DNA from 4 places in the Clostridium lapidicellarium genome. Region 1 is predicted to be linked to each of the others. Evidence: riboswitches for the same ligand, from Rfam matches in the RefSeq annotation. Region 1 holds a riboswitch; each other region holds the start of a gene.
The links. Region 1 has a riboswitch for S-adenosylmethionine ahead of AB8S09_RS10465 (homocysteine S-methyltransferase family protein). Riboswitches for the same ligand answer to the same signal wherever they lie in the genome.
Positions count from the first base shown of each region.

Region 2: it holds a riboswitch for S-adenosylmethionine, as region 1 does, so the genes downstream of both, metK (methionine adenosyltransferase) here and AB8S09_RS10465 (homocysteine S-methyltransferase family protein) in region 1, are expected to answer to the same signal.
Region 3: it holds a riboswitch for S-adenosylmethionine, as region 1 does, so the genes downstream of both, AB8S09_RS13415 (amino acid permease) here and AB8S09_RS10465 (homocysteine S-methyltransferase family protein) in region 1, are expected to answer to the same signal.
Region 4: it holds a riboswitch for S-adenosylmethionine, as region 1 does, so the genes downstream of both, AB8S09_RS04385 (M20 family metallopeptidase) here and AB8S09_RS10465 (homocysteine S-methyltransferase family protein) in region 1, are expected to answer to the same signal.

Region 1 covers NZ_JBGFFE010000015.1:3,955-12,329, forward strand. Annotated here, with positions in the region: gene AB8S09_RS10450 (aconitate hydratase) at 1-1,627, shown strand, start outside; gene AB8S09_RS10455 (isocitrate/isopropylmalate dehydrogenase family protein) at 1,652-2,656, shown strand; gene AB8S09_RS10460 (O-acetylhomoserine aminocarboxypropyltransferase/cysteine synthase family protein) at 2,738-4,021, opposite strand; SAM riboswitch class I at 4,138-4,259, opposite strand; SAM riboswitch class I at 4,380-4,485, shown strand; gene AB8S09_RS10465 (homocysteine S-methyltransferase family protein) at 4,583-6,979, shown strand; gene AB8S09_RS10470 (beta/alpha barrel domain-containing protein) at 7,105-7,791, shown strand; gene AB8S09_RS10475 (ABC transporter substrate-binding protein) at 7,985-8,375, shown strand, end outside.
Region 2 covers NZ_JBGFFE010000002.1:210,938-219,312, forward strand. Annotated here, with positions in the region: gene AB8S09_RS02985 (ComF family protein) at 1-664, opposite strand, end outside; gene AB8S09_RS02990 (hypothetical protein) at 637-1,638, opposite strand; gene recD2 (SF1B family DNA helicase RecD2) at 1,622-3,859, opposite strand; gene metK (methionine adenosyltransferase) at 3,992-5,167, opposite strand; SAM riboswitch class I at 5,238-5,348, opposite strand; tRNA gene AB8S09_RS03005 (tRNA-Tyr) at 5,406-5,490, opposite strand; tRNA gene AB8S09_RS03010 (tRNA-Val) at 5,525-5,600, opposite strand; tRNA gene AB8S09_RS03015 (tRNA-Tyr) at 5,620-5,704, opposite strand; tRNA gene AB8S09_RS03020 (tRNA-Thr) at 5,709-5,784, opposite strand; gene yyaC (spore protease YyaC) at 6,041-6,574, shown strand; gene AB8S09_RS03030 (rod shape-determining protein) at 6,586-7,617, opposite strand; gene spoIIID (sporulation transcriptional regulator SpoIIID) at 7,718-7,972, opposite strand; gene AB8S09_RS03040 (M23 family metallopeptidase) at 8,222-8,375, opposite strand, start outside.
Region 3 covers NZ_JBGFFE010000025.1:5,531-13,905, reverse strand. Annotated here, with positions in the region: gene AB8S09_RS13415 (amino acid permease) at 1-1,314, opposite strand, end outside; SAM riboswitch class I at 1,380-1,491, opposite strand; SAM riboswitch class I at 1,580-1,694, opposite strand; gene AB8S09_RS13410 (PLP-dependent cysteine synthase family protein) at 1,779-2,693, opposite strand; gene AB8S09_RS13405 (S-ribosylhomocysteine lyase) at 3,124-3,603, opposite strand; gene lepB (signal peptidase I) at 3,691-4,224, opposite strand; gene AB8S09_RS13395 (cation diffusion facilitator family transporter) at 4,313-5,185, opposite strand; gene AB8S09_RS13390 (SbcC/MukB-like Walker B domain-containing protein) at 5,270-8,375, opposite strand, start outside.
Region 4 covers NZ_JBGFFE010000003.1:159,255-167,629, reverse strand. Annotated here, with positions in the region: gene AB8S09_RS04395 (prepilin peptidase) at 52-804, shown strand; gene AB8S09_RS04390 (gamma-glutamyltransferase family protein) at 896-2,503, shown strand; gene AB8S09_RS04385 (M20 family metallopeptidase) at 2,587-3,786, opposite strand; SAM riboswitch class I at 3,855-3,971, opposite strand; SAM riboswitch class I at 4,115-4,223, shown strand; gene AB8S09_RS04380 (methionine ABC transporter ATP-binding protein) at 4,395-5,471, shown strand; gene AB8S09_RS04375 (methionine ABC transporter permease) at 5,488-6,168, shown strand; gene AB8S09_RS04370 (MetQ/NlpA family ABC transporter substrate-binding protein) at 6,197-7,027, shown strand; gene AB8S09_RS04365 (cell division protein FtsA) at 7,237-8,375, shown strand, end outside.

The DNA of each region.
Region 1 (8,375 bases):
TTTGGAGAGATTTGGAGTGCCGGGAGATACCCTTCTGGGTTCTGACAGCCATACTCCTACGGCAGGTGGTATAGGAATGCTTGCCATCGGTGCAGGTGGGCTTGATGTGGCAGTAGCCATGGGCGGTGGAGAGTATTACTTGAATATGCCCAAGATAGTAAAGGTAAATCTAGAGGGCAAATTGAGAGAATGGGTTACAGCAAAAGATATAATTCTAGAAATGCTAAAGAGACTTACTGTTAAAGGCGGGATCGGAAAGATATTCGAGTATGTGGGAGAAGGTGCAAAGACGCTGTCCGTCCCTGAGAGAGCAACTATAACAAATATGGGGGCAGAACTCGGTGCTACCACTTCGATATTTCCCAGCGACGACGTAGTCTATAAATTTTTAAAGGCACAGGGAAGGGAAAAAGATTTTTCCTGCGTTGAGCCGGATGAAGATGCGGGCTACGATGAGGAAATGAAGATAGATTTATCTTCCCTGGAGCCTATGGCTGCATGTCCGCATAGCCCTGATAAAGTGGCTGCTGTTTCTGAACTGGAAAGTATAAAAGTGAATCAGGTGTGTATAGGAAGTTGTACCAATTCATCTTATGTCGATATGATGAAAGTTGCAAATATTCTAAAGGGAAGAACTGTAGATGAAAATGTCTCACTTACAATATCACCTGGTTCAAGGCAGGTTCTGAATATGTTGTCTAAAAATGGAGCTTTAGGTTATATGATAGGTGCAGGTGCGAGAGTATTGGAGAGTGCCTGCGGACCCTGTATAGGAATGGGGCAGTCACCTGCTACTGATGCTGTATCTCTTAGAACTTTCAATAGAAATTTTGAAGGAAGATCCGGCACTAAATCTGCAAAGGTATATTTGGTAAGCCCGGAAGTTGCAGCTGTTTCCGCATTAACAGGCCATATCACGGATCCAAGGTGTTTTGGAAAGCCTTATGAAATTGACATGCCCAAAGAATTTTTAATAGATGACAATATGGTGGTCAAACCAAGTGAGAATGGAGATAATGTAAAAATAATGAGGGGACCTAATATAAAGCCATTTCCAAAGGCAAAGCCTCTGACTGACGTGATAAGCGGAAAAGTTCTCACGAAGGTAGGAAACAATATAACTACAGATCATATAATGCCCTCTAATGCAAAGTTATTACCTTACAGATCCAATATACCGTATTTATCCAATTACTGTCTGACACCCTGCGATAAAGATTTCCCTTCAAAAGCGAGAAAAAATTCAGGAGGCTTTATATTGGCGGGAGAAAATTATGGACAGGGATCCAGCAGGGAACATGCCGCACTGGCTCCACTTTATCTGGGAGTAAAGGCGGTATTTGCCAAGTCTTTTGCTAGAATTCACAGACAAAATCTCATAAATAATGGAATAATTCCCCTGGCTTTTAAAAAACCTGAAGACTATGAAGATATAGATGTGATGGATGAACTTGAGATGGTAGATATGTTTGAACAAATTGACAGTGATGTGATTGTAGTAAAGAATAAGACTAAAAATAAAGAGTATAATATGTCGTTTAATGTTACCCAAAGGCAGAGAAATATGATAAAATATGGTGGACTGTTGAATTTAATGAAAGAGCAGCATTTGAAGTTGAACATATAGATAATTAAGGGGGTAATTTATTTCATGAAGAACAGACATAAGATAACTCTTATTCCCGGCGACGGTATAGGGCCGGAGGTTAGTAAGGCGGCGACAAAAGTTATAGCTGCCAGCGGCGTTGATGTAGATTGGGAAGTAGTTGAAGCCGGGGCGGCGTTTATAGATAAGTACGGCACTCCCATTCCTGAGAAGGTTATTGACAGTATAGAAAAAAACAAGGTAGCACTGAAAGGACCTGTGACCACACCGGTGGGCAAGGGATTTAGGAGTGTTAATGTGACTTTGAGAAAAAGGCTGAATTTATATGCCAATATAAGGCCCATAAAGACTTATAAAGGTGTAGAATCCAAGTACAATGATGTGAATTTGGTCATATTCAGGGAAAATACAGAGGATCTTTATGCGGGAATAGAATTTATGGTGAATGATGAAACGGCGGAAGGCGTGAAAATAATATCCAAGAATGCCAGCAGAAGAATAGTAAAGGCAGCTTTTGAATATGCAGTTAATAATGGCAGAAAAAAAGTAACTGCTGTTCATAAGGCCAATATAATGAAATTGTCAGATGGGCTCTTTTTGAGAACAGCTGAGGAAGTGGCCCGTGATTACAAAAATATAGAATTTGACAATGTAATAGTGGATGCCATGAGTATGAAATTGGTACTGCATCCTGAAAAATATGATGTGCTTGTGATGCCTAATTTGTACGGCGACATATTGTCAGATCTGGCATCTGGGCTTGTTGGAGGACTTGGATTGGTTCCCGGAGCTAATATAGGAAAAAATCAAGCTATATTTGAGCCTGCACATGGATCGGCCCCTGACATTGCGGGACAGAATAAGGCAGACCCTACAGCTATTATACTGTCTTCGGTTATGATGCTAAATTATTTACATGAAAAGGAAGCTGCAGACAGAATTGAAAGGGCAGTGGAAAAGACGCTTGAAGAAGGAAAACATAAAACTCCTGACCTTGGAGGGAATTCGACTACTGACGAGTTTACAGATGAAATAATTTCAAATTTGTAAAATAAAAAACTATCTCCACATCAAATTGTAGGGATAGCCTTTTATAATTAAATTATATAAAAAGATTAGGAAGTTGTCTAATTAAGCTTTTGCAAGGGCTTGGTCCAAATCATATATTATGTCATCTATACTCTCTACGCCAATCGAAAGTCTTATGAGATCAGGAGTTACTCCTGCAGCTTTCTGTTGTTCTGCGTTTAGTTCTGCATGAGTTGTACTTGCCGGGTGAATTACCAGTGACTTCGCATCTGCCACATTTGCAAGTAAAGAGAATAACTTGACACTATTTATAAATTTCTTTCCAGCTTCAAATCCACCTTTTATTCCGAAAGTAAATATAGAACCTGCTCCCTTTGGAAAATATTTTTTAGCCAGTTCCCTATATGGACTTCCTTCCAGTTCAGGATAGTTTATCCATGAAACCTTTGGATGTTTGCTTAGAAATTTAACTACCTTTCTTGTATTTTCAACATGTCTTTCAACTCTTAGTGAAAGTGATTCAAGTCCGTTGAGGAAATAAAATGCACTTTGAGGGCTCAATGTGGCACCGGTATTTCTCAAAAGCTGCACTCTTGCTTTTGTAGCAAATGCGGTAGGACCTTGATCTGCATATACAAGTCCTCCGTAACTTTCGTCAGGTGTAGTGAAGTCAGGGAATTTTCCGCTTGCCCTCCAGTCGAATTTTCCGCCATCAACTATGACACCGCCTATGGTAGTTCCATGTCCACCTATGAACTTGGTTGCAGAATGAACAATTACGTCTGCACCCCAGTCTATTGGTTTAACAAGATAAGGAGTCCCAAAAGTATTATCTACAATAAGTGGTATTTTATTTTCGTGTGCTATTTTTGCCACTGCTTCTATATCCAATACATTTATTCTTGGATTTCCTATGGTTTCAGCATAGACGGCTTTTGTATTATCTTTGATTGCTTTTCTTATGTTTTCAGGATCGTCGGGATCTACAAATGTCACGTCAATTCCCAACTTTTTCAAAGTGACAGAGAACAGTTCGTATGTTCCACCATAGAGAGTGCTGGCAGAAACTATATTGTCCCCTGTATTTGCCACGTTCAATATGGCATATAATATTGCCGCCAAGCCTGATGCTGTAGCAAGGCCTGCACTTCCGCCTTCAAGAGCGGCTATTCTTTTTTCAAATACATCTTCTGTTGGATTCATTATTCTTGCATATACATTTCCGGGTTTTTTCAGCTGAAAGAAATCTGCAGCCTCGTCAGCGTCTTTAAATACAAAGGATGTTGTCTGGTAGATTGGGACCGCCCTTGCTCCTGTTGTTGGATCAGGCACTTGTCCTGCATGTACTTGTAGAGTTTCAAAACCTAATTTTCTCTTTTCACTCATATTTATTTCCTCCTCATATTTTGATGTATCAAACATTTTTGGACGAAACTTCTATTTAAATTGGCAAAATAAAAAATCTTCCTGCCGATGAGATACAAGAAGATTTTTCTTCATGCTCCTCATCTTTCAGACTACATGCTTTTGCATATGTCTGCTGGAATTAGCACCGTTGAATGGAAATGATCATTCAGGTTGCCGGGCATCATAGGGCCAGTCCCTCAGCCGCTCTGGATAAGAAGTTTCGTATTTGATTAAGAAAATCATAACAGAAGATTATATAACTTGTCAAGAGAAAAATGAAAAAAATAAAAAATTTATACATTTGACAATTTTGGTTTTAAGTATTAATATTAAAATATTCTTATCAAGAGAGATTGAGGGACAGGCCCTGTGAAATCCGACAACCGGCAGTTACGTATCGGTGTCAATTCCTGCAGAATAGAATTAATTCTGAAAGATAAGAAAGATTGCTTTTTATAGATGAAATTGTAAGCTGCTTTCCTTGTCTTGGGAAAAGCGGCTTTTTATATGCAAAATTGTATTTGAAAAGGGGTGGAGTAAATGAAATTTAAAAATCTACTGAGTAAATTTGACAAAAAGTTCATGTTATTTGATGGGGCTATGGGAACTATGCTTCAAAAATCAGGGCTTCAACCTGGAAAACTTCCGGAAATCTTAAATGTGACCGATGCGGAAGTTATAAAACAGATACATAGAAAGTATCTGGATGCAGGGGCGGATATAATAATATCCAATACTTTTGGAGCCAATGAACTTAAATATAATTCTTCAGATTATACTATAGAGGATATTATTACAGCCGGGGTGAAAATTGCAAAAGAAGAGGCCGGGAGAAAAGGAAAATTGGTCGCATTGGATCTAGGTCCAATAGGCCAGGTTATGGAACCAACTGGAAATTTAAGCTTCAAGGCAGCGTATAAACTGTTTAAAAATCAGGTTGTTATAGGTGAAAGAACAGGAGCGGATTTGATCCTAATAGAAACCATGTCTGATCTGTATGAAGCTAAGGCAGCTGTTCTTGCAGCTAAGGAAAATTCATCTCTTCCGGTATTTTGTACAATGACTTTTCAGAAGGATGGCAGAACTCTTATGGGTACTGATCCTAAAACCATGGTAGTTGCACTTGAGGGTTTGGGGGTAGATGTCCTCGGAGTAAATTGTTCTCTTGGACCAGCTGAACTTCAGGGAATTGTGGATGAAATATTAAAGTATTCATCCATCCCTGTTTTAGTTCAGCCAAATGCAGGACTTCCGAGATACGACGGCAGAAATACGGTTTATGATATAACCCCTGAAGAATTTTCAAATAATATAGTAATCATGGCTAAGAAAGGAGTCAGGATTTTTGGGGGCTGCTGCGGTACAGATCCTGAATTCATAGAATCTATTGTAAATGCCCTTAAATTTATGAAACCTCTTGATATAAGAGAAAAGGGCTATACTGCAGTCTGTTCTCCTACTAAAACTGTTTTTATAGGGAAAGGGATAAAGATTATCGGGGAGAAAATAAATCCCACGGGACAGGAAGATTATAAGAAAGAACTGATAGAGGGAAAAGTAAATTATATAAAAAAGCAATCTGTTGTCCAGGATAATCAAGGAGCTGATATATTGGGGTTAAATGTAGGATTGCCTGAAATAGATGAACCTTCTACGATGAAAAAAGCTGTAAAGGCAGTTCAAGAGGTGGTTCAGCTGCCTGTTGACATAGATAGTCCCAACCCAAGGGCCCTAGAAGCTGGAGCCAGGATATACAACGGAAAACCCATAATAAATTCTGTCAACGGGAAGAAAAAAGTTATGGAGACTGTATTTCCGATAGTCAAAAAATATGGAGGATGTGTAATAGCTCTTACTATAGACGAAAATGGAATACCAAATAATGCAGAGGACAGGGTTTCAATTGCAGGTAAGATAATAAAAACTGCAGCTTCCTATGGTATAAGTAAAAGAGATATAATAGTTGACTGTCTGACACTTACTGCATCGGCACAGCAGAAGGAAGTCATGGAGACAATAAAAGCTGTAAAACTTGTAAAGGAAAAATTTGGGGTTAAAACTGTTCTGGGAGTGAGCAACATATCCTATGGACTTCCGAGAAGATGTGTATTAAATAGGACTTTTCTTGCTCTGGCGCTTAATGCAGGTCTTGATCTTCCGATAATGAACACACAGGATCAGGGAATGAAAGATATTATAGCGGGATTCCAGGTCTTAACTGGGATAGACAAAGAGGGAGAAAATTATATAGGTGAATATGGATCTAAATCTAATTCTCCAAAGGTAAAATGCAGTGAGACCGATAAAAAATTGAATGATGCAATTATTGAGGGTATGGGAGAAGAAGCTGCAAGGATTACATCCAGTCTTTTAAAAGTTGAGAAGCCTGAAAATATAGTGAATTCATATATAATACCGGCTCTGGATGAAGTTGGAAAAATGTATGAGTCGCAGGATGTGTTTTTACCCCAGCTTATACAGTCTGCAGAGACTGTGAAAAAATCATTTGAAATAATAAAGAAAAAAATATTGAAAGATGGAAAGAAAAGTATAAAAAAAGACAGTATAGTACTGGCTACTGTAAAGGGCGACATACATGATATTGGAAAAAATATAGTAAAGGTACTTTTGGAAAACTACGGATTTGATGTAATAGATTTGGGCAGGGATGTGGATATAGAAAAGGTAGTTGGTACTGTGAAGGATAGGGATATAAAACTTGTAGGGCTCAGTGCACTTATGACCACCACTGTGCCGAATATGAAAAAGACTATAGATGCTTTGAGAGAAAATCAGCTTAAATGTAAAGTTGTAGTAGGCGGGGCAGTGCTGAACCAAAATTATGCAGATATGATAGGTGCGGACTACTATGCAAAAGATGCCAGGGAAGCTGTTAAAATAGCTCAAAAAATTTTCCCGGTATCCACCACAGTTTAAAATGTTGAAATAAAAATAAAAATCGGCTATTAAATTTTAAATTCATGAAATTTTTATGGAATATTATTTGTAGTTAATGTAAAATATATTTGAAAAAAAATATATATTGGTTTGGGGAGATAAAGATGAATGAAAAAGCTAATGGAAAAATTGCAAAGTACGTACCAGAAATAAGAGGGACACTTAGGGATCACATGATAAATCTCCCTCTTATCATAAGAGAATCCAGCGGAATAAAAGTTTTTGGGAAAAGAATAAAATCTCTTGCTTTTACTACGGACATAGCGATTATAAAGAACATAAACGCAGATGCAATTTTGGCGGTATATCCCTTCACACCTCAGTCTGTTATAACAGAAGCTCTCGTTGCAGCTTCTGACATGCCAATATTTTGCGGAGTAGGAGGAGGACTTACTACCGGAAAGCGTGTTATAAATCTGGCACTTAATGCTGAATTTAACGGTGCAATGGGGGTAGTTGTAAATAGTCCTACGCCTAATGAAATTGTAAGAGCTGTGAGAGATGCAATTGACATTCCAATTATAGTTACAGTAACTTCTGAAAGAGACGATATTGAAAAGAGAATAGAAGCGGGTACCTCAATATTAAATGTAGCTGCAGGCAAAAATAGTATAGATTTGGTGAAAAAGATAAGAAAAAATCATCCTGAATTCCCTATAATAGCCACAGGAGGGAAAAATGAAGAAAACATTAGAAAAACTATAGAGGCAGGTGCAAATGCCATTTCGTACACACCCCCGTCTACTGCCGAACTTTTTAAAGGAACCATGGAGCGGTATAGAAATGCTTAAATTTAATAAGTAATGTAAGCTGACTGGAAATATAGATTAAATATTATATTTTCAGTTTTTTTGTTTCAATCAAGTTAAAAAATAAAAAAAATCACAAAAAAGGTATTGCATAATTATAATAATATATGTATAATTATTTATATATTTAATCTAAGGAATTAAAGTTTTTATTATTTGAAAAGAGGAGATAGAAATGAAAAAATTCAAGAAGATAATAACAATAGGACTGTCGGTGATATGTACGGCAGTATTGTTGGCAGGCTGCGGCGGCAGCGGTAATACGTCACAAAATGGACAAGGTTCTCAGGATACATTGGAGAAAGTGAAAAAATCAGGTGTTCTGAAGGTGGGTCTGGAAGATTCTTTTCCGCCTATGGAGTTTAGGGACAGTCAAAATAAACTTCAGGGTTTTGATATAGACATGGCAAATGCAATAGCTAAAAAAATGGGAGTAAAAGCTCAGTTTATCAGTACTGAATTCAATGGGATAGTTTTAGCGCTTAAATCTGGAAAGTTTGATACCATAATATCTGGAATGAGTATAACGGATGACAGAAAAAAACAGATAGATTTTTCTAAACCCT
Region 2 (8,375 bases), on a different contig from region 1:
CGCCAGTCAATATGTCAACTTTTTTTGCTCCACTTTTCAAAAGTTCAAGACTGCAATAAAAAACAGTGGCACCAGTTGTTATAACATCATCCACCAATAAAACACTTTTGTCATTGATGAAATGGTTATCAAACACCTTAAAGCTTCCCTCAATGTTATTCCACCGTTCCTTCTCATTCAATCCTATTTGATCCTTGGTATCTTTGATTTTAGTCAGGCAACTCACAACAGGTTTTCTAAAATATTTTCCGAGGGTTTTTGCTAAATATTCACTTTGATTATACCCTCTTTTTTTAAATGACTTTTTCGTCATAGGAACATAGGTCAATACATCAAAGGATATATCGTTGCTATGTATGGTGTCTTTCATATAGGAGGCTATGACATTTCCCGATCTAAAAGAGCTTTTGTATTTCAATTTTATTATAAGCTCCATCATGGATCCCGAATAGTATGAGCTGCTGTAGCATTTAAATTGGTGACAACCTTTTCCAATTTTGAAACTGTCTTTACAGATTTTTATATTATTTTTACATGATTTACATATATATCTATCATTATACAAATCACTTTTACAGAGAATACATTTTTCATCTCCACAATATATCAGTTCCAATATGCAATCCCATAAAAAGCTTAAATTTTCAACAAATCCATGTCCCATGCTTCTCTATTAAAGTTGCTGGTTATATCCTTGGCCTTCCGCATATCTTCCGTCTTCAAATTGGCCACCATTATAACCTCTCCCTTTGAATTTTCTCCACCTCTCTTTACGTTCCCACACAGATAGACAAATTTTTTATAATCAAAACTCGTATTGTCTGCAAAATACACCATCACATTTGAATTTTTTCCACAGGATATAACTTCATCAAAACTATCTGTTATCAGTATTGAATTCTTCATTGGATAAAATTCCTCTCTATTAATAGAACAAACAATATTTTTACATAAATTTCTGCAATAATTGTATATATACGAATAAACATTTGTTATCTTCAATTTATCTGGAACGTATATTACAACTCCTGTATTTTTACTCAATGACCATTTTAAATAGTCATATACCACGAACGGAATGTCTCTATTCATGTCAAATCTGGTAAGTACAGTTCTAGGCTCCACTATAGGCCCCCCCTCCGCAAGAGGGAAAAACAATTCCTCACCATTCCCGGATATATTTTCTATGGAATATACAATTGCTTTACCATGTCCGCACATAAGCCTGTGGATCAAGTCAATTACCTCATATTTACCATGCAATGGGAAGCTATTTATATCATCATATATTATCAATTGAAATTTTTCCCTTAATTTAAGTGCATTGCAGAAGTTACATACTTTAAATAGACAGTTTGCATTATTTTTTCCATCTTTTACATAGGTATAGCCCTTAAAATCCGTATATTTTTTTATATTGTTTATTATGTCAACGTTGCTGGGTTCTTCTTCTGTAACATAGAGCACATCTTTATTTTGCCTTGTATATGCATTGATAATGTCCATAAAGATCCTTGTAGAATTATATGGAGGAGAAATAACATTTAAGATTTGTCCACCGGAGTTATTCCACTTTATTATTTCACCTGCCGTATCCTTTATTTTATTGGTAAAGTTCATCTCATTCCAAGGTAACATTTGTTTCACTCTCCATTATATCCATTATTCGATGTTTTAATAGGGAATATCTTTCAAAACTTCTATTATTATTTATCATAAATTTTAAAGCATTCAGATCTCCTACCAGTACAACCATCTGCTTCGCCCTGGTTACAGCAGTATACAAGAGGTTTCTGTTCATAAGCAAAGGCGAACCCATGAACATTGGAAGAATAATTACTGGGAATTCACTGCCTTGACTTTTATGTATAGTTATTGCATAGGACAATTCCAATTCATCCAGATGCATGCTGTCATATATGACTTTTTTATCCTCATCAAAAATAACAGTCAATGTATTTTTATCATTGTCTATATCCTCAACATATCCAAAATCGCCATTGAAAATTCCCATACCTTCCTCTGAATTTTGTTCTGAAATTCCAGTCCATTTTAAAGAATAATCATTTTTTATCTGCATTACCTTGTCACCTGTTCTAAATACAGCGGCTCCATTCCTTTTTTCCTTCTTTTCAGAAGATCCCGGGTTTAGCACCTTCTGTAATTTTACATTTAGATTTGACACACCTAAAATACCTTTTCTCATGGGAGACAATATTTGAATATTATGCATTTTATTCCAGTCTTTATTGAAATTGGGCAGTCTTCTGTTAATTAAGTCTATTATCGTATTCATTATAGCCAGAGGTTCCCTGCACTTTATAAAATAAAAATCCTTGAATTTCTTATTCAAAATTGGCATTTTCCCAGAATTTATTCTATGGGCATTTACTATAATCATACTTTCTTTCGATTGTCTAAATATTTCTTTCAACTTAACTACTTTTATGCAGCCGCTGTCTATAAAATCCCTTAGTACATTTCCCGGTCCCACTGAAGGAAGCTGCTGCGCATCTCCCACTATTATAAGCCTTGTTCCAACTGAAATGGCCTTCAACAGGCTATTCATGAGCATTATATCTATCATGGAAGCCTCATCTACAATCACAACATCACATTGGAGAGGTGACTCTTCACTTCTGGAGAAAAACATAGCTTTTTCATCGCTTTCCACTCCCATATCAAGTAATCTATGTATGGTCTTTGCCTCCCTCCCAGTGGCCTCTGACATTCTCTTCGCCGCCCTACCGGTAGGTGCTCCCATAAGGACTTTATAATTTGCCTTTTCAAATAGTTGAATTATACAATTTATAATTGTGGTTTTGCCCGTACCAGGTCCGCCAGTTATTATCTCTACACCATTTTTTACAGCTCCCTCAATGGCTTCCTTCTGAGAAGGCGCAAATTCAATGCAATTTATTTTTTCAAATTTTTCAATTTCTCTATCTACATCAAAGTTTATATCCTTATAATTTGCAAAAGCTAAAGTCAAAATTTTTTTAGTCACACTTAATTCACAATAATAATATGTCATTGGAAATACACAGAGTTCACCACCGCACTGTTCCAGTTTTATTTTTCCGTTTATAGAATTTTCATACAAATTCTTTTCAAGTTCCTTTTCAGTCACACCAAGTACATCTTTACCTTTTTCCATAAGCCTGCCTATAGGCATATAGGTATTTCCCAAGCTACAAAATTTATTTACCACATACCTTATTCCACTCTGTATCCTGAAATCAGAATTTTTTTCTATTCCAAGGCTGCTAGCTATTCTGTCAGCTGTTTTAAAGCCTATTCCGGCAATTTCTTCTGTAAGTATATAGGGATTTTCTTTTACCTTACGCACAGAATCGCCTCCAAATTTTTTGTGTATTTTCACACATTGATTTGGAGTTACACCATAAGTTTGTAAAAAAATCATTATATTTCGTATTTCATTTTGTTTAGAATATGATTTTGATATTAAAGCTATTTTTTTCTCTCCTATGCCCTCAATTTCCCTTAATCTATTTATGTCATCATCCAGTACATGAAGAGTATTCTCTCCAAATTTCTTTACTATTTTTCTGGCAGTAACAGGTCCTATGCCGGATATAACTCCAGATGCCAGATATCTCTCTATACCAGTAACGGTGTTAGGTGTTATTTCCTCACAAACCTGAACTTTAAACTGGCGTCCAAAATGGGGATGCTGTACCCATTCTCCCAGGACTTTCAGATTCTGTCCTTCAACAATATAGGGTATGCATCCTACTATAGTTACCGTATTTTCTTCTTCTTTCATTTTAGCAACTACATATCCATTATCCTTATTTTGAAATATTATATCCTCTATAATTCCCTGTAAATCCTGCATAGAATCTCTCCCAATTAAATAACTATCAAATTCTATATCTCTGAATACAATTATAACACATCAATTTAACTTTAAAAAAGAAGTGCTGTAAAACTATTTTTAAAAATAATTTCAAGGCACTTCCCTTTATATCTAAATATATTTTCTTATTTCGTCAACCTTATCTAATTTCTCCCAAGGCAAATCTATATCCGTCCTGCCAAAATGTCCATAGGCTGCAACCTGCCTGTATATGGGTCTTCTTAAATTCAAATCTTTTATTATAGCAGCAGGTCTCAAATCAAATACCCTCTTCACTATATCAACTATTTTCTTTGCTGGCAATTTTCCTGTACCAAAGGTATCCACATTTATGGACACTGGTTTTGCCACCCCTATAGCATAGGCAAGTTGTATTTCTAATTTATCCGCCACGCCTGCAGCTACCAAATTCTTTGCCACCCATCTTGCAGCATAAGCAGCGGATCTATCTACTTTAGTCGGATCTTTTCCTGAAAATGCACCGCCGCCGTGTCTTCCATATCCGCCATATGTATCCACTATTATCTTTCTCCCTGTGAGTCCCGAATCTCCCTGGGGGCCTCCAACCACAAACCTTCCTGTAGGATTTATAAGATATTTAGTATCTTTATCCAAAAATTTGGATGGTACAACTGGTCTTATGACATTTTCAATTATATCTTTTTCAATCTGCTCTTTAGCTTCCCGTTCATCATGCTGGGCAGATACCACTATATTGTCAACCCTAATCGGTTTATCATCTTCATATTCTATGGTTACTTGGGTCTTGCCGTCCGGTCTCAAATATTTCAATGTACCGTCCTTTCTAACCTGTGCCAGCCTCTTTGCCAATTTGTGGGCCAAACATATGGGCATAGGCATGTATTCAGGAGTTTCATTAGTTGCAAATCCAAACATCATACCCTGATCTCCCGCTCCTATGTCATCTATTTCCTCCATCTGTCCACTTTTAGCCTCCAGGGATTTGTCAACTCCCAAAGCTATATCTGATGACTGCTCATCTATAGAAGTCATTACAGAACAGGTATCACAATCAAATCCATATTTAGCTCTGGTATATCCTATTTCCTTTACGGTCTTCCTTACTATTTTAGGAATATCAACATAACAATTAGTTGATATTTCTCCTATAACTAATATCATTCCTGTAGTAGTGGCAGTTTCACATGCTACCCTGCCATAAGGATCCTTCTCCAATATGGCATCTAGAATAGCGTCTGAAATCTGATCACACATTTTATCCGGATGTCCTTCTGTAACTGATTCAGATGTAAATAACTTTCTCACTTTCAATACCTCCACATCATGTAAAAATAAAAGCCTCTTCCAATAAGAAGAGGTTAAATAATTAACAGCTCTCTTATCTTGCAAATCACGTTGCAGGAATTGGCACCTTGGTAAATTTAAAAATTTTCCCTGGTTGCCGGGTTTCATTGGGCCTTTTTCCCTCCACCTCTCTGGATAAGAGTTTTTTACGGTAAGCTTACAATATTCACAAAATAAAAAACACTTTTCAGTGCTCTTGTGGTGGAGGAAGATGGATTCGAACCATCGAAGTCACTGACAACAGATTTACAGTCTGCCCCCTTTGGCCGCTCGGGAATTCCTCCACATATTGTACTGATATAGAATTCATTATAAAAATGGTGGGCACAACAGGGCTCGAACCTGTGACCCCCTGCTTGTAAGGCAGATGCTCTCCCAGCTGAGCTATGCGCCCGTAATCTTAACATCATTATTGGTGGAGGAAGATGGATTCGAACCATCGAAGTCACTGACAACAGATTTACAGTCTGCCCCCTTTGGCCGCTCGGGAATTCCTCCACATTGGTGCTGGCAGTAGGCTTCGAACCCACGACCTACTGATTACAAGTCAGTTGCTCTACCAGCTGAGCTATGCCAGCACATTGTAATAAATACAACGATGTTTAACGTTTAACGTAGTTTAGTATACATTTTTATAAGGTTATTTTCAAATTTCATATTCCATTGAAATTCAATATTAACTGCTTATTTCTCTTTATAACTCAACATCTCTTTTAAAATCATATACATATAATTTAGATCTAATATTTTACATGAGTCAATCATATAGATTATATATAGTGTACCCCATAAATATTATCATAAGCACTGCATGCATAAAAGAAGGTGAATGTATTGAGTAAAATAAAATCAAATTATAAAAACCCGCTGGCATACTACGACTTAGCTTATTTCTTGAAAGATCATATAAATAAAGATAACATTATAGTGTGCATCGGCACAGACAGATACATAGGAGACTGCCTCGGCCCCCTAGTAGGTACCCTGTTAAATCGTAAAAATTTCCCACTTCCCGTCTATGGCACAATCTCAGAACCAATACATGCTTTAAATATTGAAAATAAATTAAACAGCATAAAATCACTTCATCCCCACAACAGTATCATAGGAATTGATGCCTGTCTGGGCGAGATTGAATCCATTGGTGAAATACAAGCAAGAGATTTTCCCGTACACCCTGGTAAAGGGGTGGGAAAATCTCTCCCAAACGTAGGAGATTCATCAATAATAGGGATAGTTGATTCAAACAATAGTGAAGGTATATTCAGCAGCAGCAGTAATATACGTCTAAATCTAATCCTAAATATGGCTGAAGTAATACTTCATTCACTAATTCATTCATATTATCTCTATAATCACAAAATGTAGCTATGACATATTTAATCTATCAAGGTTATGTCATCACCTGTAAAAACGACTTCCATCTTATCCAAATATCCGAGAACCTTTCCCGTACCCAAAGCCACACAGGATACTGGATCTTCAGCTACATACACGGGGACACAGGTTACTTCCTGTACTAAATCGCTCAAACCATTTAGCAAAGCCCCTCCTCCAGTCATGACAATTCCCTTTTCAGCTATATCTGCAGACAGCTCTGGAGGAGTTTTTTCCAATACTGCCTTGGCTGTGTCTGCTATGGCATTTACAGTTTCTTTTAAGGCTATCCTCATTTCTTTAGAAGACACCTCTATATTCTTTGGAAGTCCGGTAATTAAATCTCTTCCCCTTATTTCCATACTATTTTCCTCATCTTTATGAAATGCAGAACCTACTTTTATCTTTAAATCCTCTGAAGTCCTTTCTCCAATCATCAATTTGTGTTTTTTCCTAATATATTTCATTATGGCTTCATCAAACTTGTCTCCTGCAACCTTAATTGAGGCCCTTACCACTATTCCTCCCAGTGAAATTATAGCTACGTCGGTAGTTCCTCCTCCTATATCAATCACCATACTTCCGCTTGCCTTGGTTATATCAATTCCAGCACCTATAGCTGCAGCAAGAGGTTCTTCAATCAAAAATACCTTTTTTGCCCCTGCATTTTTAGCCGCATCAATTACAGCTCTTTTTTCGACCTCAGTAGCCTCACAGGGAATACACACAACTATTCTAGGCGCAGACATTCTCTTTTTCCCACAGGCTTTTCCTATAAAATATCTCAGCATCTTTTCTGTTACATCATAATCAGATATAACTCCATCCTTTAATGGACGAATAGCAACAATATTACCTGGTGTCCTGCCTATCATCTGCCATGCTTCTTCTCCTACAGCCAGTACTTTACTTCTGTTTTTATCTATGGCAACAACTGAGGGTTCCTTCAAAATCACCCCTTTGCCTTTCACATACACAAGTACTGTAGCCGTACCTAAATCTATCCCCATATCAGTTCCTATATTAAAAAACATCCTATTTTTCACTCCTACTCTAACTTGCCTTTCATAAAAAAGCACAAATATATTTATTCATTAAATATCATATCATATTTTAATTATAATAGGAATGTTTTCAACCTTCAATAGCTTTATATTTCATTTTAGTAGCTTTTCCACCCCTTATATGTCTTTCCGCCTTATTATAATCAAGTATACTCTTGGCTTCCTGGGCAACCTGGGGATTTATTTTAGGTAATCTTTCCGTCATATCTTTGTGTATAGTACTCTTGCTAACTCCAAAAACTTTTGCAGTTTTTCTTATAGTGGCTTTAGAGCCTATTATATATTTGGCAACTTCCAGAACTCTTTCTTCAATATAATCTTTCATATTCGATCAACTCCTTCATATAAACATTTTTTAATATTCAGTGTTTTCTATCAATAAAATTATTTGAATATTCTTTCATTTAATTCAAAAACTTTTGTCACTAACTTTTCTTTCCATATATAAATATGCCCTTTTATATTCCAAAATTCATCTTATGGAGGCCATCTCCCTAAAAAGTAATTCTAAAGTTCAGACAGAGTTCACCCATAATTTAAACTTTGAATAAAATTCAAGAGAAACGGCCAACTATTAGTATTTTATATATTTTCCCGGATCAACAAATTCTTTTCCCTTTAAAACAGCAAAATGCAAATGATTTCCATATTTTTCATAAGCCGATCTCAATGTGCTCTTGCCGACTATTCCTATAACTGATCCTTTTTTTACCATTTGGCCCTTGTTA
Region 3 (8,375 bases), on a different contig from region 1:
CACCCATACAGGTGCAATGTAAAGTACAACCCGAGTAGCAGGCAGAAATCCCATCGTGACAACAATAGCTAAAAGATAAGCTATGGTAATATATGAAGAAACAGGGTAAAAAGGCATTTTGAATTCAATCTCAGCATCTTTTCTGGATTTTTCCCTGCGAAATTTCAACTGGGTTACAAGTATGGTACCCCATGCAGTTAAAATAGCTATGGTCGTTGCCGAGGAAATATATGTAAAAAATTTTTCTGGCATAAAATAATTTAAAATTACCGCAATCAGTGCCACAATTATACTAAAGAGTGTACCTACATAAGGTACCCCGGATTCATTCAGTTTTCCAAATATTTTGGGAGCATTGTTGTTCAATGCCAAGCTGTAAAGCATTCTCCCGTTTATATACAAGGCACTGTTCATTCCGGAAAGAGCAGCTGTCAGAATTACAAAATTTATAAATGAAGCAGCTGCAGGGATACCAACTTTAGAGAATACCAGTACAAAAGGGCTTCCGTTTAATCCTATTTTATTCCACGGATAAAGTGCCAACATTGTTAAAACAGAACCTACATAAAAGATAAGTATTCGCCAAAATACGTCATTGATGGCCTTGGGTATGGACTTTTTCGGATTCTGTGCTTCTCCTGCCGTTATGCCAATAAGTTCCACTCCACCAAATGCAAAAGTCACAAACACAAACGAAAGCATAAATCCCTTAAATCCGGTGGCAAAGAATCCTCCATTTTTCTGTAAATTAGAAAATCCAACAGATTGTCCACCGTTATTAAACCCAAATAATATGATGAGCATTCCAAAAATAATCATGCATATTATTGTAACAACTTTTACAAGTGCAAACCAGAATTCAAACTCTCCGTACATTTTAACACCAATCAAATTAACTGCAACAAGTATCAATAAAAATATGAGTGCGGTGATCCATTTGGGAAATTGAGGGATCCAAAACTGGACGTACACTCCCATGGCAGTGAGCTCTGCCATGACAGTAGCAGTAGCCTGAAACCAATATGTCCAGCCCGAAAAAAATCCTGCAAAATTTCCCAGGTAACGCGTAGCATAGGCGCTGAAAGATCCTGAATTCGGTTCGTCAACAGCCAGCTCCCCCAAAGCTCTCATAATGAAAAAGATAAATATTCCACCTATCAGATACGCCAAAACTATGGCAGGTCCACCAGTTTTAATAGCATCTGCAGATCCATAAAACAATCCTACACCTATGGCTCCTCCGATAGCTATCATCTGAATATGTCTGTTCTTCAGATCCTTTTTTAATGATCTACTGCTTCTATAATTGTCCATTTTTATTTATAACCTCCAAATAATAAAAAAATCTATATGTGAGAAGGCATATAGATTTCTACTGCTTCTCATCTTCCAGGTAATACCTGCTGGAATTGGCACCGTGATATACAAAAACTATATATACAGGTTGCCGGGCGTCATAGGGCCAGTCCCTCAAACCACTCTCGATAAGAATTACACTATTTAATTTTATATGGATTTATTGATCGATTGCTAAAAAAAACTTCCCGTGAGAAATCACAGGAAGTATAAATTCCGCTACCTCTCATCTTTCAGGTAATACCTGCTGGAATTGGCACCATTAATTGTACAATTGCATTTGTACAACCGGTTGCCGGACATCATAGGGCCAGTCCCTCCGCCTCTCTTGATAAGAAAACCTATAAATATTATAAATTATTTATATTTAACTTATATTCAATATACAATTCTTTATCCATTTTGTCAATAGAAATTTTTTATTATTCATATAAGTTTTTGCTGAAATATCTGTCGCCCCTATCTGGAAATATAGTAACTATATTTCCCCTGTCTATGGTATCGGCCAATTTCAATACTGCTGCAAGTGCTGCTCCTGAAGAGGAACCAACTATGAGCCCCTCTTTTTTCGCCAAATCCTTTACCAGCAAAAAAGCTTCTTCATCATTTACCTTTATAACTTTATCCACAAGCTTCAAATCCATAGTATCAGGTAAAAAATCATTTCCTATACCTTCAATGGCATACCCATGCTCTTCAGTGCCGCCGCCCAGGGTAGATCCTTCCGGATCAGCCAGTATGGCCTTTATACTGCTGTCCTTTTCCTTTAGATATTTTGCCACACCCGTAAAAGTTCCACCACTTCCCGCTCCTGCAACAAAATAATCAATCTTTCCCTTTAGCTGTTCATATATTTCAGGCCCCGTAGTAAGATAATGAGCCTCAGGGTTATCGTTGTTTTCAAATTGACCCAGAGATATGGAATTTGGTATTTGTTTTAAAAGTTCCCGGGATTTCTCAATGGCACCCCTCATCCCGTCCTTTTCCGGAGTGTGGATAATTTCCGCCCCCAGTGCTCTCATAAGAACCTGTTTCTCTACAGAAAATTTTTCAGGTACCGCAAATATCACTTTATATCCCCTATTCAAGGCTCCCATTGCAATACCAAGTCCGGTATTGCCTGCTGTAGCTTCAATTATAGTATAACCTTTCTTAAGTTTCCCCGCCTTCTCTGCTTGTCTTATCATATAATATCCAATTCTGTCCTTTACACTGCCGCCAGGATTGAAATTTTCAAGTTTAGCATATACATTGATTCCATCCTTCAAATTAAATCTATTCAGCTTCAGTATGGGTGTTTTACCTATCATTTCCTTTATGTCGTCAAAAACTTCCATAATAAAAATCTCCTTTGAAATTTTATTTGATATTTTTCAAGTTCCGGAATTTTGAAAAATAAAGAGCTCCTGCCTCTGTACAGAGGCAGGAGCTTGTTCCCGCGGTTCCACTCTGTTTATATAATATAAATCGCATATACACAAAATAAAAATACGATAAATAAAATAAAACTCTTATTGGTACAATCATACCTCAACATTTTAACGGATGTACCCGCTGAAATCTACTTCACTCAGGTTCGACTCAGTGCTCCAGGATGCACTTCAATCACCTCCCGCTAGGACTTCCTCACACCACATGGAAATTCTCTCTAAAATAGCATTGTGTAATCTACTCTTCCCATCATCACATTCAATATAATTTATATTTTGATGATACTACATAAATTCCAATTAATCAAGTAAAATTTAATATAAATTTTCTACACGATTACTTTGGATAGTTAAGCCTTTTATCTGAAATATTCGTCAGAACTTCCTTGAGAAATCTATTTGCCCAATACTTAGCCATGGGAAGATTCATATCCAAATAATTCCCGCAATCTTTTGGCGCAGCACCTGGTATATCTCCTTCAAAATTTAATATAAACTTATACATTTCCACCAATAGGTCCACAATATCCCTTGACTTGTAATCTCCATGTAGGATCAGATAAAATCCTGTTCTACAGCCCATAGGTCCGAAATATACGGTTTTCTTTCCATAAACACTGTGGTTTCTCAAGAAAGTTGCCCCCAGGTGTTCAATAGTATGAACCTCAGCAGTGTTCATAACAGGTTCGTCATTGGGGCTCGTCATTCTTATATCAAATGTAGTCAAAACCACATCTCCAAATCTATCCTTTCTAGAAACATAAACACCAGGTATCAATTTTAAATGATTAACAGTAAAGCTTGAAATCTTATCCATTATAATATTGCCTCCTTGAATTTAATTATATATTATAAAATTTAAAGTGCAAGACACAAATATCAATTTAACAAATTCCATTTGTAATTATTTAAAATAGTTCATATTCTTAAAAGGATACACTCTTAAAATCACATGTCCCTTAACATCCTTCAAATTTACAGGCCCTATTATTCTGCTGTCAGTACTATTTTCCCTATTATCTCCAAGCACAAAAACATAACCTTTGGGCACAATATACTCCGCGGCAGCTGAATTGCCTTCAGTTACAACTTCTTCCGGAAGATAATTTTCAGTGAGAACTTTTCCATTTAAATAAACCTTTCCGGACTTTATCCCAATTCTATCTCCGGCTATTCCTATAACTCTTTTTATATAGTTGTCTCCATTTTCATCATGAGAGTTGAAAACAACCACTTCGCCTCTATTTATATGTCCAGTTTCAGTACTTATCTTTTCCATAAATATAATATCCTTATCGTTAAAAGTCGGCTGCATGGAAGGTCCTATTACATCAGCCCGAGCAAAGACATAACTTTTGCATACAAATGCCAGTCCAATAGCCAAAATAATGTAAAGAGCATATTCTCCAAACTTCTTAAAAAATCCCTTATCTTTCACAATATCACGCCCCTTCAACTACTCTCATTATAACAAAAATTTACCACATTTCATATTTTAATCTCAAACTTCAATATTTACATATCTTCTATTTCAAATACGGCTCCACATGTATAATTGCATATTTTATTTCAAATTTCGCCTTCAACATACTCTCTATCTTTTCGGTTATTCTGTGACTTTCAAGTACAGTAAGTCCAGCGCTGACGTCTATTACAATGTCAAGTAAAATATTATTTCCATGCACTCTGGCTTTTATATCCTCAACACTTTTTACACCTTCAATCTGATTTATACTTGCAATTATGCTGTCCAGCTGTTTGCTGTCGAAACCATCTGTCAGGCTGCTGGCGGATTCCTTAAAAATTCCTACGCCCGTCTTTATTATCAATATGCCCACTATTACTGCCGCCAGCGGATCTATCCATGTCAATCCAAACTGCGAGGCTATAATTCCACAGGCAGCACCCAAGCTGACCCACGCATCCGAAAGATTGTCCTTTGCCGCAGCCATCAGAGCAAGACTCTTAATTCTAACTGCCTCCTTTTTATTATACCTGTATACTGCATATACCAATATGGTACATAAAATGGAAACCACTGCAGAAATCATATCCGGGGCCTTGGTCTTGAAAAATACAGCCGAATATACGGAATTGTAAAAGACCTCGACTCCAACAGCTATCATTATCAGAGAGGCAACCAATGTAGATACGGTTTGTGCTCTCAGATGGCCGTAGGCATGATCTTCATCGGCAGGTTTTCTCGATATTTTAAGCCCTATAACAATGGCAAGTGAAGCTATTATGTCAGTAGAATTATTGATACCATCTGCAAAGAGAGCCCTGGAATGAAAAATATATCCTACAAAAAGTTTAAACAGGGATAAAAATACATATACTGCAATATTCACTTTAGTTCTTTTTTCGGCAACCTTGATATCCTTATAATCCTCTTCCATTTATTTTCTCCTAATTATATCTTTAATTATAATCTATAATTGTATTTTTTCCAGCTCATCATTTCGTATCCCTAAGTCTTAAAATCAATCCAGTTCTATCCTGATTTTACTTCCGCCCATGCCAGACTCGGCCGGAGTAACTATAAGCTTTGCAGGCATTCTTTCCTTTATAGAATCAAGATGGCTTATTATACCTATAGACAATCTATCATTGTGAATTTTCTCCAGTGAATCAATAACTATTTCAAGCAAATTTTCATCCAGTGTACCAAAGCCTTCATCTAGGAAGAACAATTCCAAAGGTGCCCTGCCTTTCAGTTGTATTTGTGAAGATAATGCAAGTGCCAGCGACAGTGAAGTTACAAAAGTTTCACCTCCCGATAAAGTGGATGCATCTCTCTTTTTGCCCCCATTTTTATAATCTCTTATAAAAAATCTGCTGTTTTCATCAACCTCCAGGCCATAAGCTCCGCAGGTAATTTCCCTCAATTTTCTGTCTGCTTCCAGAGATATATATTTAAGCTGATTGCCTGCAACAAATTCAACAAACTTTTTACCTTTGAACAATTTTTCAAGATCATCCAAAAGCGCCAATTTGTGTTCAACTTTTTCCTTCTTTTTTAAAATATCCTTCAATTGGGAAAGTTTCATATTCAAGGAATTGACTTCTTCCTGCAATTTAATTTTACTCTCATACGAATTTCTCAGCTGAAAATTTTTCTTGTCTTTGATATCCTGTATTTCAATCCACTGCTTTTCTGTCAAAGTCCCTTCCCCTATTTTCCCGCGTAAGTTTTCTATGGTACCTTTCAATTTAACAAGTGAATTCCTATATTGCCCTATCTTTTCATTAAGCCTGTCTATTTCAGATTTCCCTATTAAATTTTCCTTAACCTGGCTAGTATTCTCAAAACTCTGTTCCTTTAAAACTTTTTCAAGTTCTCTATCTTCATCAGATTTTCTCTCGCTGAAGCTCACCAAATTACTCTGGCAGGCTATTATCCTGTTTTTATATCTGTCGTATCTTATGTGCATTTCTTCACTGTCTTTTTTGATCTCAGCATACATCATCTCCACTTTCTTTACATATGCCGATATCTGCTTACTGAGATATTCAAGCTCTGTTTCCTCTCCTGCTTTATTTTTTATACTTCTTTCCCTCTCAACTATATTTTTATTTTTTTCCTGAAATTCAGTCTGCTTTCTACTCAATTTTTCCTTTACATCTGCAATTTCACTGCTAAGTATTTCTCTCTGGGATTGAATTTTAGCAAAATCATCCCTGAGTTTTTCTACCTCAATTTCCAGGTCGGCTTTTTCCCTTTCTCTTTCAATTATTTCATTTTTTTTGCCTATGAAATCTTTAACAGACAATTCAGTTTTCAGTGCACACAGTTCTTTTTCCTTTATCTTAAATTCTTTTTCTTCTTCTCTTAAACTCCGTCTGAATTTATCCAGTTGTATTTCATTTTGTTTCCGTGCTGAAACAATTTTATTGTATTCTATATTCAAAAAATTCTCTTCTTCTTCCAAAATTTTTAACTTTTTATCAAGTTCAGATTTGTTTATATCAAATTCATAGATCTTATCTTTAAGTTGAGCAAATTTATTCTGCATGACATCTGCAGGAGTCAATTTAAAATTTTCTCCAAGTTTGCAGAGTTTTTTACCGTTTTCCTCCAAAATTCCCTTTTCTGAATCAATATTCGTCTTTATTTTTATTATCTCCTCGGATAAAATTTTAATCTTGTTTTGTTTTTCCTCCAAATTCTTTTTCAATTCATTCACAGGTTCCATGTCAACTTCATTTAAAACACTCCCTCCACGATATACAGAACCGCACACAGGACACAAATCACCCTCTGACAGCGTATTTCTCAAAACACTCACCATATTACGCCTTTCAAAGCTTTTTAACTTTTCTTCCAATTTATAGGCTTCAGATTTCAAAGTGGACTCCATACTGGATTTCTCTCTTAACTTTTCCGTCAAATCTCGTATGATTTTTTTATTTTTTTCCGCAGTATCTTTATAATCAAGGTAATTATCCCATTTGCTTTTTATATCCGCTGCTTTTTTTTGAAAATTCAGAAGTGTATTTTTATCCCCCGGACAATTTTTTATAAGTTCATTCAACTTACTTTCAATCCTGTCTATAATTTTTTGTTTCTCATTTACATCTTTAAGCATGCTTTTCTCTTTTTTCAATTCATTTTCAATAGCCACACTGCCGCTATCTATATTTCCAATCAAATCCTCTTTTTGATTCGACAAATTTTTATAATCATTCAGCAGAATAATTCCATCATCTATTTTTTTCTTGTATTCTTCGGACATCTTAAGAGAATTTATCAGCTTTTCTTTGGAGTCTATATCATCTGATAATTTTTGGGCATATCTTTTATTTTTTGCTTTTTCATCGTTCTTCTTCACAAGCTCTTTTTTCAAGCAGACAATATCACTTTTTAAGTTTTCCTCCTGCTGCTGAAGTTTTTTAAGAAGCACACTTTCGTCAATGGCATCTAAAATTTTCTGCTGTTTTAACTTTAATTTAGGCAGCTCATCATGTCTTTTTTTTTCAAGCCTGTTCAATTCAGCACAAACCTCATCTCTGTGCTGTGTTATATTAGCCATTCCACCATTTAAACTTGAAAGCTCTTCTTTCAAAATTTTTACCTGTCTAACGGTATCTTCATAACTGTCCACGTAAGGTTTGACTTTTAATGCAGATTCGGCCATTGCCACCTTTTCTTCATATTCATTTATACGGCCTCCCTCTTTCATAAAAGACTTTTGCTCATCTATTTTTTCATGCAACTCTCTTTGAAATTTCCAAAGCTCTTCTGCCCTGTTAAATTTCTGTGTTATACTGTCGTATTCATTTTTACATAACTCATACTGCCTCTCAGCTTTTTCAAGGCTGTCTTTCTTCTCCTTGAAAAATTTTTCATCAACTCCTTCATAGCCTGCAAGCTGACCTTGAAGAAGATTCTCTTTTTCCCTTTCCCTTCTAATTTTCGAACCCAGCTTAAAAGATAAGTCGTCCCCATATTTTTGAAGCCCAAACAGCCTTTCGAGCATATCTCTCCTGTCCTTTCCCTCAAGTTTCAAAAATTCACTGAATTTACCCTGGGGAAGTACCACGGTTCTAGTAAAGTCTTCCAATTTAAGTCCAAGTATTTCCTCGCAT
Region 4 (8,375 bases), on a different contig from region 1:
TGCGAAAAGATATGTATATTATTAGGTCATATGGCAGATTGGGGAACATATATGAATATTTATTATGCTGTTGCTGTTTTTATTTTTGGAACTGTAATTGGAAGCTTTTTAAATGTATGTATTTATAGGATACCAAAAGGAGAGTCCGTTGTATATCCGTCTTCACACTGTACAAACTGCAGTACGGAAATAAAGTGGTTTGACTTGGTGCCAATCGTAAGTTATATTGTACTGAGGGGGAAATGCAGGTATTGTGGTGAAAAAATATCTGCAGGATATCCCATAATAGAATTTGCCACAGCATTTTTATATCTGATGCTGTATGTGAAGTTTGGATTGAGCATTGAATTTGCTAGATATGCCGTGTTTACAGGTATTTTAATCGTTGTGAGTGTAATAGATTTCAACACTACGGATGTTTATTTCAGCACAATCGTTACAGGTATTGTTTTTGCACTTGCGTTTATTTTATTGTACTGGCATATGGGTCTTGAAATAAAAAGTTTTATATATGGTGGAATATTAAGCGGTCTATTTTTTACAATTATAATATTTGTCACAAGAGGTGGAATGGGATGGGGTGACATGGAAATATGTCTTTTTTGTGGGTTGTTCTTAGGGCTTAAATTGTCTTTTGCAGCGATCTTTTTGTCTTTTATGCTGGGTTCAATTGTAGGCTTAATTTTAATTTTATCAGGTAAAAAATCAAAAAAGGATTATATACCTTTTGGGCCGTTTATTTCAATATCTTCAATCATTGCTATATTCTTGGGAAGAAATATAGTAAACCTTTATGTTATTTAGGGAACATCACGAATTGCTTAAATAATAAAATATTGTTATAATATAAACATAATTTTCAGAATTGACAAAAAATTTTTAAGAGGGGGAAATTATGGAATTCAATCATTTATACAACCCATATAAAACGTCTACAGCTATGTCCTATGGGAAAAATGGCATGGTGGCCACTTCACAGAACTTTGCAGCAGAAGCCGGATTTGAAATTTTAAAAAATGGGGGAAATGCAGTGGATGCCGCCGTGGCCACAGCAGCTGCATCCACTGTATGTGAACCGACTTCCAATGGAATCGGGGGAGATGCTTTTGCAATAGTATGTTACAGGGGGAAACTTTATGGCTTAAATTCCAGCGGCCCGTCTCCAAGAAATATATCTATAGACATATTAAGAAAAAAAGGATATAAACAGATGCCGAGATTCGGATGGGAAACTGTAAATGTCCCCGGAATCCCCGCTGCATGGTCGGCACTGTGGAAAAGGTTTGGAAAACTTTCTTTTAAGAATCTCTTGACACCTGCCATAGAATATTCGGAAAAAGGTTATCCTGTAACTCCAACTGTTGGACGCCTTTGGGAGAAATCCTACAGGGAATTTAAACACTATCTAAAAGAGGATAAATTTAAATATTGGTTTGAAACTTTTGCACCTGAAGGAAGGGCACCGAGAATAGGAGAAATTGTGACCTTAAAGGATCACGGAAAAACTTTAAAAATTATAGCCGAGACACTGGGAGAAGATTTTTATAGAGGTGAACTGGCGGAAAAAATAGATGAATTTTCAAAAAATACCGGAGGATATATAAGAAAAGAAGATCTGGAAAAATTTCATCCTGAATGGGTAGAACCTATAAGTACAGATTATAGGGGATATGATGTATATGAAATGCCTCCCAATGCTCAGGGAATAACTGTTTTGATGGCACTTAACATATTAAAGGGATTTAAATTTGAGGGAAAAGATTCTGCTGATACTTGTCACAAGCAAATTGAGGCCGTAAAATTATCTTTTGAAGATTCTTTAAAGTATATCACAGATGCGAAAAAGATGAAAAACAATATAGAAGATTTATTGTCAGAGTCCTACGCGGAGGAAAGAAGAAAGCAAATAGGGAAAACTGCTTTTATGCCGAAGATATACAAAAATATGGATGGAGGAACTGTTTACATCGCCACTGCAGATGGTGAGGGAAATATGGTTTCTTATATACAGAGCAATTACATGGGTTTCGGTTCCGGATTGGTTGTACCTGGGACAGGCATTGCCCTGCACAATAGAGGAAATAGTTTTTCGCTTGATCACAATCATATAAATTCTCTTGAACCTGGGAAGAAACCATACCATACCATAATTCCAGGATTTTTGATGAAGGATAATAAACCGGTAGGGCCTTTTGGGGTTATGGGGGCATTTATGCAGCCTCAGGGACATATCCAGGTTCTGATGGATATTATTGATTTTGGATTGAATCTTCAAGCTGCATTAGACTCTCCAAGGTGGTTCTGGACTTCGGGGAAAAATGTAAAACTTGAGAAGCAGTTTCAACCATATCTGGCAGAAAGTTTATATGAAAAAGGTCATTATGTAAATTATGAAATTAATACCGATGTATTTGGGAGAGGACAGATAATATTCAGAAATGAAGCTGGAGTTCTATTCGGAGGCACAGATTGGAGAGGCGACGGCGTTATATACTCCTGGTAAACAATTTGATGCCAAAATAAATTGTGGAGACAGATTTGTTTTTGTACAGATCTATCTCCGAAGTGTAAAAGTTGTAAATATTTTTAAGAATGCTGCCTGTTAAATTCATCTTTTATTTCATTCAACCTGCCTTTATCTGTAAGAAGAGTGAGACCTGTTAATGCCAATGCCTTGGCTCCAATTATAAGAGCTTCGTCTCCCTGTTTTGATATGGCAGCTTCCCTGAATTGAGGAGTGTGAGCCGCTAATTTGCTGCTGCCTATTTTTATATGTGGATGAATAGTGGGAACTACATGGCTTACATTGCCTGCATCTGTCGAGGCAAGCCCTTCGGGAATTTCGTCTATAAAGTTTTCCCCGATCAGGTTTAAATTTTCTTCAAATATTTTATCAAACGTATTATTGACTAGAAAATTGTCTATTTTATTTTGAAAAAAGCTTATGTTGACTTTAGCGCCTGTGATAAGAGCTGCTCCTCTGGCGACATTTTTAATTCTTTCTGTTACTTGATTGCAGCTACTCCGTTTGGAGGCACGTATGAAAAACTTAGCTTTAGCATAGTCTGGGACAATGTTTGGTGCAGATCCGCCGTCGGTTATAATGCCGTGTATTCTCACGTCGCTTGTAACGTGCTGTCTTAAAGCATTTATTCCATTAAACAACTGGATTACCCCGTCTAAGGCATTTATCCCTTTTTCAGGACAAGCTGCTGCATGTGCGGCTTTTCCTTTAAATTCAAACTGAATTGGATCATTTGCCAGGGATTTAACTGTTCCATAATTGTTATTGGAAGGATGAATCATCATGCATGCATCTACGCCTTCAAATAGATTATGCTTTACAAAGCTTGCCTTTGCACTGCCGTTTTCACCGCCTTCTTCGGCAGGAGTGCCAAATACCACAATTTCTCCACCAATTTTATCTATAAGTTTCGACAGCGATATAGCTGCAGCTGTACTTGCTGAAGCTATGATATTATGACCGCAAGCATGTCCTAAGTTGGGAAGCGCGTCATATTCTGCTAGAAGTCCAATAACCGTACCAGGACCTTTACGAGATTTTTTTCTCGCTATGAAAGAAGTTGGATGTCCGGCTAAAGCTTTTTTTACAAAAAAGCCCTCTTTTTCCAAAGTATCTACAAGTAATCCGGAAGAAAAGATTTCCTGATTTCCTATTTCAGGATGGTCGTGTATTTGATGGCTCATATCTATATAGACATCCCTCTTGTTTTCAATTTCATTTATTATATCCTTTTGGTAATCCTTGATATATCCTGTTTTCATGAATAATCCTCCTCTTTTTTGAACATAAAAAAATCTTCTTTGAGATAAAGAAGAGATGGATGATTCCCTTCTCATCTTTCAAGTTTGTAAAAACAAACCTGCTGGAATTGGCACAGTATCTTTTTAAAACAAAGTCTGTTGCCGAGGTTTCAATGGGCCTGTCCCTCCACCTCTCTGGATAAGAATTTTTTATTAAATTTATCAATAATCATAATAGAGCTTTAAATGAATTTTGTCAACAAAAAAATTTATTTTGAATTAGATATTGACATAATGAAAATAAGTTGTATAATCTAGCATATAAGGTAAGTCACAAAAATTTAACATATCCTTATCGAGAGAAACTGAGGGACTGGCCCGTTGAAGTTTCAGCAACCACATATGTCTGTTATGTGATGGTGCTAAATCCAGCAGAACGTTGTTCTGAAAGATGAGGAAAGGTATAAAAACCCTTCCGAGGGTTTTTTTATTCCATATATCCCCTTCTTTTGGAAGGGGATATATTATTTTATTCAAAAGCTATTATTTTAAAAATATTGGTAATATTCATTCGGTAATACAAATGCATCTTGATATATGAAATTACTGTTTCTAAAGGAGTGAAAAGAATGATATGGCTAAAGAATATCAACAAAGTTTATAAGAATAAAACCGGTAAGGTTCAGGCTTTAAAAAATATCAACCTGCATGTTAAGGCGGGTGAGATCTTTGGAATTATAGGATATAGTGGGGCAGGAAAGAGTACCTTGATTCGCTGTATAAATCTGTTGGAAAAACCAACTTCCGGAGAGGTGATTGTAAATGGGAAAAATCTCACTCATTTATCCTCCAGGGATCTGAGAAAGAGTAGAGAAAAAATAGGAATGATATTTCAAAATTTCAATTTGATGAAAAATAGAACTGTATTTGAAAATGTAGCCTATCCGCTGAAGGGAAAGGGATTTAGCAAAAAAGACATACAAAAAAAGGTAAATAACCTTTTGAAATTGGTTGAATTAAGTGACAAGATAAAGATGTATCCATCACAGTTAAGCGGTGGACAAAAGCAGAGAGTCGGGGTTGCAAGGTCCCTGGCCAATGATCCAGAAGTGCTTTTATGTGATGAGGCCACATCGGCTCTGGATCCGCAGACAACTCAATCGATTTTAAAGCTTTTAAAAAGTATCAATGATAGATTGAAATTGACCATAGTAGTTATAACTCACCAGATGGAGGTAGTAAAAGAAATATGCCAGAGAGTGGCTGTTATAGACTCTGGTGAAATAGTGGAACAGGGAAATATAATAGATGTGTTTACGAACCCCAAAGCTCCTATAACTAAAAAATTTATATCTTCTCTGTTCCATTATGACAAAATATATGATTTTCTCAGGAAAGAAAATTCTTTGGGAAAATTAAAACAGATAACCGAGGGGGAAAGCATAGTTAAAATATCTTTTACAGGCCAGAGAACTGCCCAAGCCTTTATTTCAAAAGTTTCCCGAAAGTTTAAGGTAGACGCCAGTATACTATTTGGAAATATAGAGATTATCCAAAATGTTCCCATAGGAAATCTGGTTGTGGAATTAAACGGCACAACTGAGGGAATAGACAGCTCGATAAGATATCTAGAAGAAAATAATATAAAGGTGGAATACCTGGATGAAAAAAAGGACAATGTCAAATTGAAAGTTGGCAACAATTAATCTTTGAGGTGATAAAATGAGTGAATTTCTAGCAAAAATAGCGCCAAATCTAGTAAATCTATATCCTGAAATGATAAAAGCAATATTTGAAACATTTTACATGGTGGCCATTTCGGGAATTATATCGACAATAGTCGGGACAATAATGGGAATAACATTGGTTGTGACAAGAGAAGGGGGCATATTGGAGAATAAAGTTGTCAACAGTATACTTGGCAAGATAGTAAATATCTTCAGGTCCATACCATTTATTATCCTTCTTGCGGCCATAATTCCCCTCACAAGGCTTTTGGCAGGAACTACCATAGGCACAAAAGGTGCTTTAGTACCACTTATATTCGGGTGTACGCCTTTCATTGCCAGACAAATTGAATCGTCACTGCTTGAGGTGGATAATGGAGTAATTGAAGCAGCACAGTCAATGGGTTCAGGTCCTTTTGAAATAATATTCAGGGTAATGCTCCTCGAAGGATTACCTGGAATTATTCATTCCCTTACAATAACAGTTATAAGCCTTATCGGTCTGTCCGCTATGGCCGGTACTGTAGGAGGGGGAGGTCTTGGTGATTTTGCTATACGTTATGGATACCAGTATTTTCAAACAGATGTCATGGTAGCTACTATAATTGTGCTTTTGATTATTGTAAATGTCATTCAATTCATAGGAGATACTTTATCAAGATTGACAACACATTAAGTTTATGAACTAAGGGAGGTCTTTAACAATGAAAAAATTTTTAGGATTATTTTTAACAATTGTATTATCTTTGGGAGTTTTGGCAGGCTGCGGTTCAAGCAGCACAGGACAGGCTACTGGCAGTAATAAAAAGCAGGTGGTTAAAATAGGTATAACCGGTGATGATCATAAAATCTGGGATAAGGTCAAACAAAATCTGGCAAAGGAAAATATTGATCTGCAAATTGTAAGTTTTACAGATTATGTACGTCCTAATATGGCACTTTCCGAAGGAGAAATTGATTTGAATTCATTTCAGCACTATGCGTACCTCAATAAATTTAAATCTCAACACAATCTGAAAATCAGTTCTATAGGTGAAACTGTACTCGCACCACTCGGCGTATATTCAAAGAAAATAAAATCTCTTAAAAATATCAAGGAAGGTGCAAAAATAGCTATCCCCAACGATCCTACAAATGAAGGCAGAGGGCTGAACTTGCTTCAGAATGCAGGCTTGATAAAATTGAAATCAGGAGTTGGACTATTGCCTAAAATTCAGGATGTGGCGGAAAATCCAAAGAAAATTCAATTTGTAGAACTTGCTGCAACTCAGATTCCAAGAACGCTTCAAGATGTTGATGCAGCCATAATAAACAGCGGTGTAGCCATAGATGCCAAGCTTAATCCTGTCAAGGACTCAATTTATCTGGAGAATGTATCAAGTAAAAATGCAAAACCATATATAAATGTAATTGTAGCTAGAGACAAGGACAAAAATAATGCTACTTATAAAAAAGTAGTCAAAGCTTATCAGACTGATGAGATAAAGCAGCTTATAAAAGAAACCTACAAAGGTGCAGAAGTTCCTGTCTTTTAGAAATAACTAATATTGATCCGCCGGCATATAATCATGGCCGGCGTTTTCTTTATCCTAATATAAATCCAATAATCACTTTCGTGCGCCTATACATATCGGTGACTTATATTTTACAAATATTTTATAATTATTTATAATAATTTTAGGCGGAGGAGTATGTTCCCGCCAATATTATGACACCTTAAACTATGAAAAAAGAGGTAAACATTATGGATTTGAAAGAGTTAAACCCAGAGGACGTGGTCTTTGCACTAGATATAGGGACGAGATCTGTAATAGGCACTGCAGGTATAGTTAAAGATAAAAAATTCGTTGTAATATCCGAATACTATGTGGAACATGAAAAAAGAGCCATGATTGACGGACAGATACACGATGTAAGTCTTGTGGCTAACGCGGTAAATGCAGTGAAAAATAAAATAGAAAAGGATTTACATATAAAATTGGAAAATGTGTCAATAGCTGCTGCAGGAAGATTTTTGAGAACTGTGTCCGTAAAGGAAGAAATGAAAATTGACTATAATAAGGAAATAGACAGAAATACTATAAGAAGTCTGGAATTGACTGCAGTAAAATCTGCAGAAAAAAAGGTGAATGAAGATACGAAAGGAAGGCTGTATTGTGTTGGATACAGTGTAAAGGGGTATTATCTGAATAACTACCTCATAGGGAATCTTATGTATCAGAGAGGGGAAAAAATATCGGCGGAGATTATAGCTACATTTTTACCACGTTCCGTAATTGACAGTTTATATTCCGTCATGGAAAAAGTGGGACTTCAGGTGGTGAATTTGACTTTGGAGCCTATAGCGGCTATGGAAGCTGCCTTACCCCAAAATTTGAGACTTTTGAATCTGGCTTTGGTTGATGTTGGGGCGGGAACTTCTGATATAGCTATAAGCGACAAGAATACCGTGAGTGCATATGGCATGGTACCTCAGGCCGGCGATGAAATTACTGAAATAATATCGCAAAAATATATGGTGGATTTCAATAAAGGTGAAAAAATAAAGAAGCAATGTGGTAAAGTGAAGGATATAACTTATACAGATGTTCTAGGAATGGAAAATAGAATTGCTTCCAAAGATGTAGTGAAGCTGATAAGTCCTGCCGTAAAGAAAATAGCAGATGAAATTGGTGAAAGCATTGTGGAATTGAATGGAGGAAGGTCGACCAGTGCGGTTTTTCTGGTAGGAGGAGGAGCGCATACTCCCAAGTTGAAAGATTTTATAGCTGAAAAATTGAATCTGCCGCTTAACAGAATTGCAATAAAGGACAGACATTCGGTACAGGACTGCGTCTGCAGGGACAATTCTCTTGGAAGTGCAGGGGTGACGGTTTTGGGTAT